Regions from separate parts of the Blautia sp. CGZ-1-C1 genome, predicted to be linked through region 3. Evidence: riboswitches for the same ligand, from Rfam matches in the RefSeq annotation. Region 3 holds a riboswitch; each other region holds the start of a gene.
What was found. A riboswitch is a leader RNA that binds a small molecule or an ion and turns the genes downstream of it on or off. The one in region 3 is predicted to bind thiamine pyrophosphate.

Region 1 (3,289 bases), on a different contig from region 3:
TCAATCAGATTATATCCTGAGCAATAACAGGAAATTACAGAAATCCAACTCCGTTATGTTAAAATATTTTTAACATTAACGGAGTTTTTTTATTATTTTATCGTGTTAAAAAGGAGGTCTTTATCATGAAAGCAAGAAGTTTTAAAAAATTTTTCGTAAGTATCGCTCTTAGCGCAATTCTTACATTTTCATCCACCGCTGCTGTTTTTGCAGCAACTGCACAACTTTCACTGGCAGAACAGTCTGCAAATTCGATTCAGGAAGACACAGATACTCCTTCTGTTGATGATTCTGATGCGCAAGCGGCAGCGGCTTCCTATCTTACTTCTGGATCCGGTATCCAACAGGTTGCTGCCTCTGTAAATTCCATAACCGTTCAATGGAGTTCTGTTTCAAATGCTGATAAGTACGCTGTCAGTATCAGCAATTTTAATTCATCATCTTACCGATTTCTGGGATATGTCGGTAATACCCGAAATAAAGTCACGATAAATAAATTAAAAGCCGGTACTGCCTACAACATAAAACTTACTGCCTTAAATTCATCCGGAACAGCAATAAGCTCCCGCACAGCCGGATGCACAACACTTTATACCAGTGTAAATATTAAATCATCTTATGCTGCCGGAAATGGATATACTTTCAATATGGCTACTGTAAATCCTTCAAATTCCATCAGCGGATATAAAGTTATCTATCAAAGCTACGCTTCTAAAAAAGCTGTTACAAAGTACTTTAATACCAGATATTCCTTTACCCTGCCTATGTCCGGAACTGCATTTTATCAGGTGAAAATTTATCCGTACATCATTCTGAATAATAAACGTTATGTAAGTTCTTCAGCTACAATCAGATACGTTGCTACTGGTGTTACACTTCAGAAAGCGGGTAATACAAGCACTTCAATGTCTGTAAAATGGAATAGAATTTCCGGTGCAACAAACTATACTGTTTATATCAAATACCCGGGAAACAGTTCTTTCAAAAAAGTGAATACAACTACTTCCAACTCATTCACTCTTACAGGAATGAAAAAGAATTTCAAATATGGAATTAAAATAATTGCCAATAAAAAAGTCAAGAACAAAACATGGCATTCCTATGCTAAAGTATATAATATGTCTTTAGTTTGACCACTTTGGATCATGAATTGTTATTGACTTTCTCATATCAAAGTGTTACAATGTGAGCAATTAAGACAAGGGGTGCTTGTGTAAGCAGGCTGAGAGTAAGCTGTATCGCTTTAACCCATAACCTGATTTGGATAATGCCAACGTAGGGAAAGTTATAGTTCTTCCGGACTGCAGTATGCTTGTTGGCGTATTGCAGTCTTTCCTTTTTTATCCGAAAAAATCCAGGGAAATTCATAATAATATATAAAAAATATATTTCTTCGGATATTTTTACGTTCATATATTGTCATATAGATCACTTCCCCATCTTAATTATTACGACAGACCGGGGGCACCACTCTCTGTCACATCGCAAAAGTTTACCCGAAAACTTACGAATATGCGCAGGTGCAAGTCCCTGCTATATGCAGGAGGCGCAGTTCATTTAGAAGCCCACAGTGCAGGGCAAGGAGGAAAAAATGACACAGTACACAACACAGATGGACGCAGCGCGTCACGGAATCATCACACCGCAGATGGAAATCGTAGCAGAAAAAGAACATTTTGATGTGGAAGAATTAAGAGAACTGATTGCAAAAGGGCAGGTCATTATCCCATGCAATAAGAATCATAAATGCATCAGTCCAAGTGGTGTCGGTGCAAAACTGACTACTAAAATCAATGTAAATTTAGGTGTTTCCAGAGACTGGAAAGACGTTGATATGGAATATGAAAAGGTACATTCTGCAGTAGAAATGGGTGCAGAAGCAATCATGGATCTCAGCTCTTACGGTGACACCAGAAGCTTCCGCCGCAAACTCACTTCCGAATGTCCGGCAATGATTGGCACCGTTCCGATCTATGATGCAGTTGTATATTACCACAAAGCTCTTGGCAAAATCACATCCGAAGAGTGGATCGATATCGTTCGTATGCATGCAGAAGATGGTGTTGATTTCATGACTATCCATTGTGGTATGAATCGTGCAACTGCAGCACGTTTTAAGCAGAATAAACGTCTCATGAATATCGTTTCCAGAGGCGGTTCTATTATGTTCGCATGGATGGAAATGACAGGAAAAGAGAACCCATTCTATGAACATTTTGATGAAATTCTTGATATCTGCAGAGAGTACGATATCACCTTAAGTCTCGGTGATGCATGTCGTCCGGGATGTCTTGCTGATGCAACAGATACTGCCCAGATTGAAGAGCTGATCACTCTTGGCGAACTCACAAAACGTGCATGGGATAAAGATGTTCAGGTTATGATCGAGGGTCCTGGACATATGCCAATGAACCAGATCGCAGCCAATATGGAAATTCAGAAAACACTGTGCCATGGTGCTCCTTTCTATGTACTTGGACCGCTCGTAACAGATGTTGCTCCTGGATATGATCACATCACATCTGCAATCGGAGGAGCTATTGCTGCATATTCAGGAGCTGCATTCCTGTGCTATGTAACTCCTGCTGAGCATCTTCGTCTGCCAAATGCGGCTGATGTAAAAGAGGGTATTATTGCAGCTAAAATCGCAGCCCATGCAGCTGATATTGCAAAAGGAATTCCTGGTGCTGCCGATTGGGATTACAAGATGAGCGAAGCCAGAAAACGCCTTGACTGGGAAGAAATGTTCAAACTCAGCATGGATCCGGAGAAAGCAAGACGCTATCGTGCAGAAGCAAAGCCGGAAAAAGAAGATACCTGCAGTATGTGTGGTAACTTCTGTGCTGTAAAGAATACAAATCGTATTCTGGATGGAGAAATCGTTACTATTTTTGATGAATGATTCCTTCTTTTATCAGGAGGGGCTTGTACCCCTCCTGATAAAAGCCACATTTTCGAATTACTTTATTCATTAGTAATCGTCGAATAAATGTGGCTTTTATATTTCTATACACGCATAATTATATCTGAAAAATCCTTATTTTTTATCCATATGATTTTCCGTTTATATCACAGAAATAGTCCAAAACTAACACTCTCTTATTTAACCAGATCAAGTAAAATTTCTTCCATTTGTTTCAAATATTCATACAGCTTAATATGTTCTTTTACTATATTTTCATCATATCAGACATAATACACCCACCAGCAGCACCTCGTGCTATCACTTCAGATATCTGCTCTGTTCCTGGATGGATTCCACCTATTGCATACACCGGAATCGTCACAG
Region 2 (3,289 bases), on a different contig from region 3:
CGGAGCAATGCATTTTTTGCAGGAATTGGTGCAGAATTATCTTATTCTGGCTCATCCGCAGGACGATATTCCGCGAATAGAAAATGCAGAAGAAGTCACTCATGGAGATAAAGAAGAGGACAGTTTTTCGCAGTATTATTCTTCCGATATGCCAAAGAATAAAGAGAAGAAAGAGACAGCAGTGAAGCTGAAAGGTGAGAAGTTGGTTCATTCAGATATGCATATCACAGAGGTGGTTCTTTCGGTGAAGGATATTCATCAGAAGGCGCGTTCTTATGGTGCTTCTATCACAGTATTGTTAACTGCAATGATGTTATGTTCTATCAGAGAAGAAATTCCGAAAAACCAGCAGAAACGACCGGTAACATTAATGATACCGGTGAATCTGAGAAATTATTTTCCATCTCAGTCCATGACAAACTTCTTTGGCTGGATTGAAGTCGGATATACATTTTCAGAAACAACAACCTTTGAAGAAGTAGTAGCAGATGTAAAAAGGCAGTTTGAGCAGGAACTTGTGAAAGATAAAATTGCCATGCATATGAATGGCTATGTAAGAATCGAAAAGAATCCTTTTGTGAGAGCTGTTCCGCTGGAGATTAAGAAATATTTCCTGATGATAGGCGCTAATCTGGGAAGCAGAAGTATTACTGCAGTTTATTCTAATATTGGTATTATCCGTCTTCCGGAAGAGTATAAAGAATACATTCAGCATTTTGGGATATTTGCCAGTCCCAATTCACTCCAGATATGTTCCTGTTCTTATGGAGATGAAATGGTTCTGGGATTTACTTCCAAGATACCGGATGACAGTATTCAGAGAAATTTTCAGAGAATGCTTGGTGAAGAACAAGTTGCTCATCGGGAACTGAAGAATGAATTTCCAGGATATGGAGAGAAACAGAAACTGGAGAAGAAAGAGAACCAGAGAATTGTTCAGACTTTCAGTTTTCTGTGTCTGGCGATAGCGGTGGCCTGTGGGATGATTAATTTTATGACCGCCGGTATGTTAAACTGGTTCTGGTTTGCAGGTGCGGGATGTGCCTGTGCCTGGCTGGTAGTTATGGTAGCATATTTTAAAAGAAGGAACATTCTTAAGAATGAAATGTGGCAGCTATTGATCATATCTGTGATAGCAATTTTTTGGGATTGGTTTATCGGATGGAGAGGCTGGTCTGTAGATTTTGTTCTTCCTTTTGGGGCATTGGCGGTACAGTTTTCCATTCCTGTAATTGCAAAAGTGAACCGTCTGGAACGGGAAGAATACCTGTTTTATCTTGTTCAGGCAGGTGTTGCGGGACTGATTCCAATAGTTCTTGTATGGACGGGAATTGTGAGATTGGTATATCCTTCGGTTGTCTGTGCGGGGATTAGTTTTCTCACTGTGGCGGCATTATTTATTTTCTGTCTCAAAGATACTCTGCAGGAGTTTCATAAAAAACTTAGAATGTAGTTGACATGTAGACTGCAAAATATTATACTTTATTACTGTAAAAGAACAGGGGAGCTTGTGACAGCAGGCTGAGAGGAAGTCATCAACTTCGACCCTTATACCTGATTTGGATAATGCCAACGTAGGAACGTATATGATAGTGAATTTACGGGAGATACTTTGGTATCTCCTTTTTTATGTGGCTATATGATATCTATCTGAAACAGGAGTAGTTACCGAATATAAAATGAACAGTAACTACAGCAATTTGCATTATTTTGTGGAATTGCTATAGTGTATCAACAAGAGAAAACAACTTGTTGGTAGACTTGAATTGAATATTGGAAAAATGAGAGTGAACAGAGTTCATGAAGGGGTGCACCACCGCGGGTACATTCTTTTGTGGACTCCTTTTTTATACTATTGGAAATTCTTCCATATTGTTTCGTTGATATGAAAATATGGAAAAATGTCTGTTTTACTCCCATTTATTTCCGGGAAAGGAGAGGAACATGTTTACAGTAAACGGAACGAAAAAAGAACTGCCGGGTGTATTTTCTGTGAAAGAATATCTGGAACAGAATGGATATGTGATCAGTCAGATCGCAGTAGAGTTAAATGAAGAAATTCTGCCAAAAACAGAGTATGTGAGCACTGTTTTGAAGGATGGAGACGTAATGGAAATAGTAAGCTTTATGGGTGGCGGAAGCTGCTGATACAAGTAAGTCCCCACCCACTGCTTATTGCTCTTCGCAACCTCCGCAGGGGACTTACTTGATTCGGTTAAACAACTATGATATTTCAGGAAAGAAGGACATAAATAATGAGTACAATTGCAAACACAAATAATGAAAAGAAATACGAGGACAAATTAGTTTTAGGAGGACATGAATTTACCTCCCGTTTTATTCTGGGATCAGGTAAATTTTCACTGGATCTGGTGAAAGCATGTATCGAAAAAGCAGATGCACAGATTATTACACTGGCTTTACGTCGCGCAAATGAAGGCGGACTTGCAAATATTCTGGATTATATTCCAAAGAATGTGACCTTGCTTCCGAACACATCAGGAGCAAGAAATGCACAGGAGGCAGTCCGTATCGCCAGATTATCAAGAGAGATCGGATGCGGAGATTTCGTAAAGATTGAAGTTATGCATGATTCTAAATATCTTCTTCCGGATAATTATGAGACAATCAAAGCAACAGAGATTCTTGCAAAAGAAGGCTTTGTGGTAATGCCATATATGTATCCTGATTTAAATGTTGCAAGAGATCTGGTAAACGCAGGAGCAGCCTGTATCATGCCGCTGGGTTCTCCGATTGGATCAAATAAAGGTCTCTGCACAAAAGAATTTATACAGATTCTGATTGATGAGATTGACCTTCCAATCATTGTAGATGCAGGAATCGGAAGACCTTCCCAGGCGTGCGAAGCCATGGAGATGGGAGCTTCAGCAGTAATGGCAAATACTGCGATTGCAACAGCCGGGGATGTACAGGTGATGGCAGAAGCATTTAAGAAAGCTATTGAAGCAGGAAGAAGTGCTTATCTGTCTGGTCTTGGCCGTACATTAGACAAAGGCGGCAGTGCATCTTCTCCGCTGACGGGATTCCTTCATGATTAAGATATTTTTATTTAGTATATATAACATATTACATAAATTTGGAGGAAATATAAGATGGAAGCAGAAACAAAAACAATTCCAGAACACGGGGAACATTTTAATGAAAGTATTGTAAATGAAGTGATTCTGGAGGACATGAAAAAAAACAGAATCGATCATATGAAATATCTTCCTGGAATGGAAGTTCTGGAAGAGTCAGATGTAATGGAGCAGGTAATCTCCGCAATGCA
Region 3 (3,289 bases):
GTCATCCGGATTCTTTACATCTATTGGAAAGGCGAAGCTGGGTATTGTTATGTCACTGACACGACAGGTAATTTTCCTGTTGCCATTGATTGTTATCTTCCCGTTATTTATGGGAATTGATGGCGTGATGTATGCAGGTCCGATTGCTGATGCTGCGGCATTTGTGCTGGCGATTGTGTTTGCCAGAAGAGAGTTGGCGAAGATGCGTGGAGCGGAGGCGTAAGATACTTAAGAAATATAATAGAATAGCAAGAGTTTAACCGAATCAAGTAGCGAAAGCGGATGGCGAATATCCGATTGATTGTTATAAAAGCATATAGAATAAGAAATTTTTTATTTTAGTAAAAGAAAAAGTCCTTCCGAGATTAATGAGATAAGAATTTATCTGAAGCATCTGGAAGGACTTTTTTAATAGGAGGGTATTTTTAAGCTGCTTTCGATACATAGTTTTACACGGAATAACTGTTATGCAGTTTATTCGGAGAGACTTACTTGATTCGGCTAAAAAATATCCTGCTGTGTAAGATTATAAAACTGATCGAACAGTTCCACCTGGAAACTTCCGGGACCGGAGCTGTTTTTTTCTGCTTTTTCCCCGGCAATGCCAAATTCTGTAGCAGCAGATACGGCAGCAGTGAACGGATCGGTAACTGCCAGATAAGTAGCACAGATCATTCCAAGCATACATCCGGTTCCGGTAATCTGCGACATGGCAGGAGTGCCGCGCATAATGAATGTACATTTGTCGGCTGAGACAACCATATCTTCTTTTCCGGTAATAAGGAGTGTGGTGTTCCACTGAGCTGCTTTTTCCTGGAAGAGTTCCAGCAGGTGGGAACGGTTGGCGTCTGTGAGCGTATCCTGTGTACCTGCGTCGATACCGATCGCGTGAGCGGTCTGTCCGGACATCGCAAGGAGTTCGGACATATTTCCTTTTAGAAGTTCTGGCATATGAATGTTCATAAGTTTTTGCGCAAATTCATAGCGAAGAGTGCTACATGCAGTTCCTACCAGATCGAGCATGACTGGAATGTGAATGATGCCAGCAGTTTTTAAGGACTTCGGCATGGACTCCATACGGGCATCGGTGATGTTACCGAGGTTTAATGCCAGTGCCTGCGCGTGGCTGGTGATTTCGGCTACTTCCGCAGGGTGTTCTGCCATGATTGGGCGGCCTCCTGCCGCCAGGATGATATTGGCACAGTCATGGATAGAAATCGGATTAGTGATGCAGTGAATCAGCGGCTGTGCTGCTCTGGTGAGTTGTCTGGTTCTTGTCTGATTTTCGATCATATACTTTTGCTCCAAGGCTTTGCTGAAATTTGGCAAGCATTCCTGAGTGGCTTAATGCTTTCAGGAAGAAGTAGGCGATGGTACCGCCCATGCAGGTTGCTGCCAGAAACATTGGTGTGTAAAAGAATGCGTTCAGTCCACTTCTTCCCATAAGAAATGCCATGACAGGATAGGAAACCAGAGAACCGATAATACCGGTTCCGAAGATTTCACCGATCACTGCGCAGATGATTTTTCCATGGGATGCGCGGTAGAAAACACCGGATAAAAATGCACCGAATACGGCACCTGTCAGTGCCAGTGGTGGGATACCCATAAACATCATACGGATAATTCCGATGAGAGTGGCACACAGAAGTGAATACCATGGTCCCAGAAGTACGGAACAGACGATGTTGATCAGGTGTGCGGTCGGGCACATTCCCTCGATTCTCAGAATTGGTGAAATGACTACGCCGATGGCAACCATCATGGCGAGCATAACCATTCGGAATGTTTTTGCTCTGTCTGTGTTCATTGTGAACCTCCTTAAGTTGTAGAATATAAAAAATCTGCCGGAATAATACACTGGCAGATTTCGATTCATTCATACATTCCCTACGCTGGCATTATCCATATCAGGTGCGGTCGAAGATATATCTTCCTCTCAGCCTGTCACACAGGCTCCCGTTGTTATTATCCATATGCAAATTTTTTTACTGCTGTTAGGGTAACACAACAGTATGGAAAAGTCAATGAGAGATGATTGTAACCGGTTTTGGTTCGTGTTACAATTTAATCAAATCAAACAAGTAGCGAAGACGGATTGTGTATATCCGTCTGGTCTGTAAACTAGGTCAGGAGGATACGGTCATGGCGAAAAAATTTTGCATTACAGGAACTTGTGTTCCAGAGAAAAACTATATGGTAGATATCAGTGACAGAATTGACCGCATCACAAAAGATTACATCGAACAAGGACAATACTTCACGATAAACCGTGCGCGGCAGTATGGGAAAACAACGACTTTATTTTTACTGGAAAGAAAACTCAGGGAAGATTATCTGGTATTGAGTTTGAGTTTCGAGGCGGCAGATGAATATTTTGAATCTTTGACCAGTCTGGCAGAAGGACTGGTGCTTGATATTGGAGAATGTCTTCGGGAACAGAATGTTGCGGAGAAAACGGTAAATGACTGGATCAGCCCTCTTTCTGAAAAGTTTCCAATGCGTTCGCTTGGAATGAAAATCACATCATTGTGTAAATCATGTGGAAAAAAGATAGTTTTGATGATAGATGAAGTGGATAAAAGTTCTGATAATCAGATTTTTCTTTCTTTTCTCGGACTGCTGAGAGAGAAATATCTGAAATGGCAGCAGGGGAAGGATTCTACATTTCAGTCAGTGGTTCTGGCAGGTGTGCATGATGTAAAAACTTTAAAACTAAAACTGCATCCACAGGAGGAATCGAAGTATAACAGTCCATGGAATATTGCGGTAGATTTTCGCCTGGATATGAGCTTTTCAGTTAAAGATATTGAAAGCATGCTGAATGAATATGAGCAGGATCATCAGACGGGAATGGATATTCGGAAAATCAGCCAGCTGATTTATGATTATACAAGTGGTTATCCGTATCTGGTTTCGCGGATGTGCCAGATTATGGATGAGCGGATTTTGGGAACGGATGAATTTTTGACAAATGTGTTGGTATGGACAAAAGAGGGAGTTCTGGCAGCAGTGAAATTGTTATTAAAAGAGCCAAACACATTGTTTGATGATATGACGAAGAAATTGCTGGATTATCCTAAATTGAAAGAGATGATGCAGAGTATTTTGTTCTCAGGAGTAAGTTTTCCGTTTAAGAGAGAAACTCCGTTAATTGATCTGGGAGTGACATTTGGATTTCTTAAGGATAATCATGGAATTGTTGCGATTTCTAACAGAATTTTTGAGACACAGTTGTATGATTTGTTCTTAGCTGAGATGGCAATTAATGATGCGATGTATGTGGCGT

Region 1: it holds a riboswitch for thiamine pyrophosphate, as region 3 does, so the genes downstream of both, thiC (phosphomethylpyrimidine synthase ThiC) here and thiW (energy coupling factor transporter S component ThiW) in region 3, are expected to answer to the same signal.
Region 2: it holds a riboswitch for thiamine pyrophosphate, as region 3 does, so the genes downstream of both, thiS (sulfur carrier protein ThiS) here and thiW (energy coupling factor transporter S component ThiW) in region 3, are expected to answer to the same signal.

What each region holds. Positions count from the first base shown of each region.
Region 1 covers NZ_JBWLUT010000061.1:21,546-24,834, forward strand. The annotation lists gene AC058W_RS04545 (fibronectin type III domain-containing protein) at 126-1,133, shown strand; TPP riboswitch at 1,192-1,300, shown strand; gene thiC (phosphomethylpyrimidine synthase ThiC) at 1,592-2,902, shown strand; gene AC058W_RS04555 (thiamine phosphate synthase) at 3,171-3,289, opposite strand, start outside.
Region 2 covers NZ_JBWLUT010000061.1:26,350-29,638, reverse strand. The annotation lists gene AC058W_RS04575 (DUF6320 domain-containing protein) at 1-1,453, shown strand, start outside; TPP riboswitch at 1,491-1,599, shown strand; gene thiS (sulfur carrier protein ThiS) at 1,945-2,148, shown strand; gene AC058W_RS04565 (thiazole synthase) at 2,256-3,059, shown strand; gene thiH (2-iminoacetate synthase ThiH) at 3,114-3,289, shown strand, end outside.
Region 3 covers NZ_JBWLUT010000171.1:4,701-7,989, forward strand. The annotation lists gene AC058W_RS15680 (MATE family efflux transporter) at 1-223, shown strand, start outside; gene thiM (hydroxyethylthiazole kinase) at 502-1,293, opposite strand; gene thiW (energy coupling factor transporter S component ThiW) at 1,223-1,810, opposite strand; TPP riboswitch at 1,870-1,973, opposite strand; gene AC058W_RS15695 (GxxExxY protein) at 2,146-3,289, shown strand, end outside.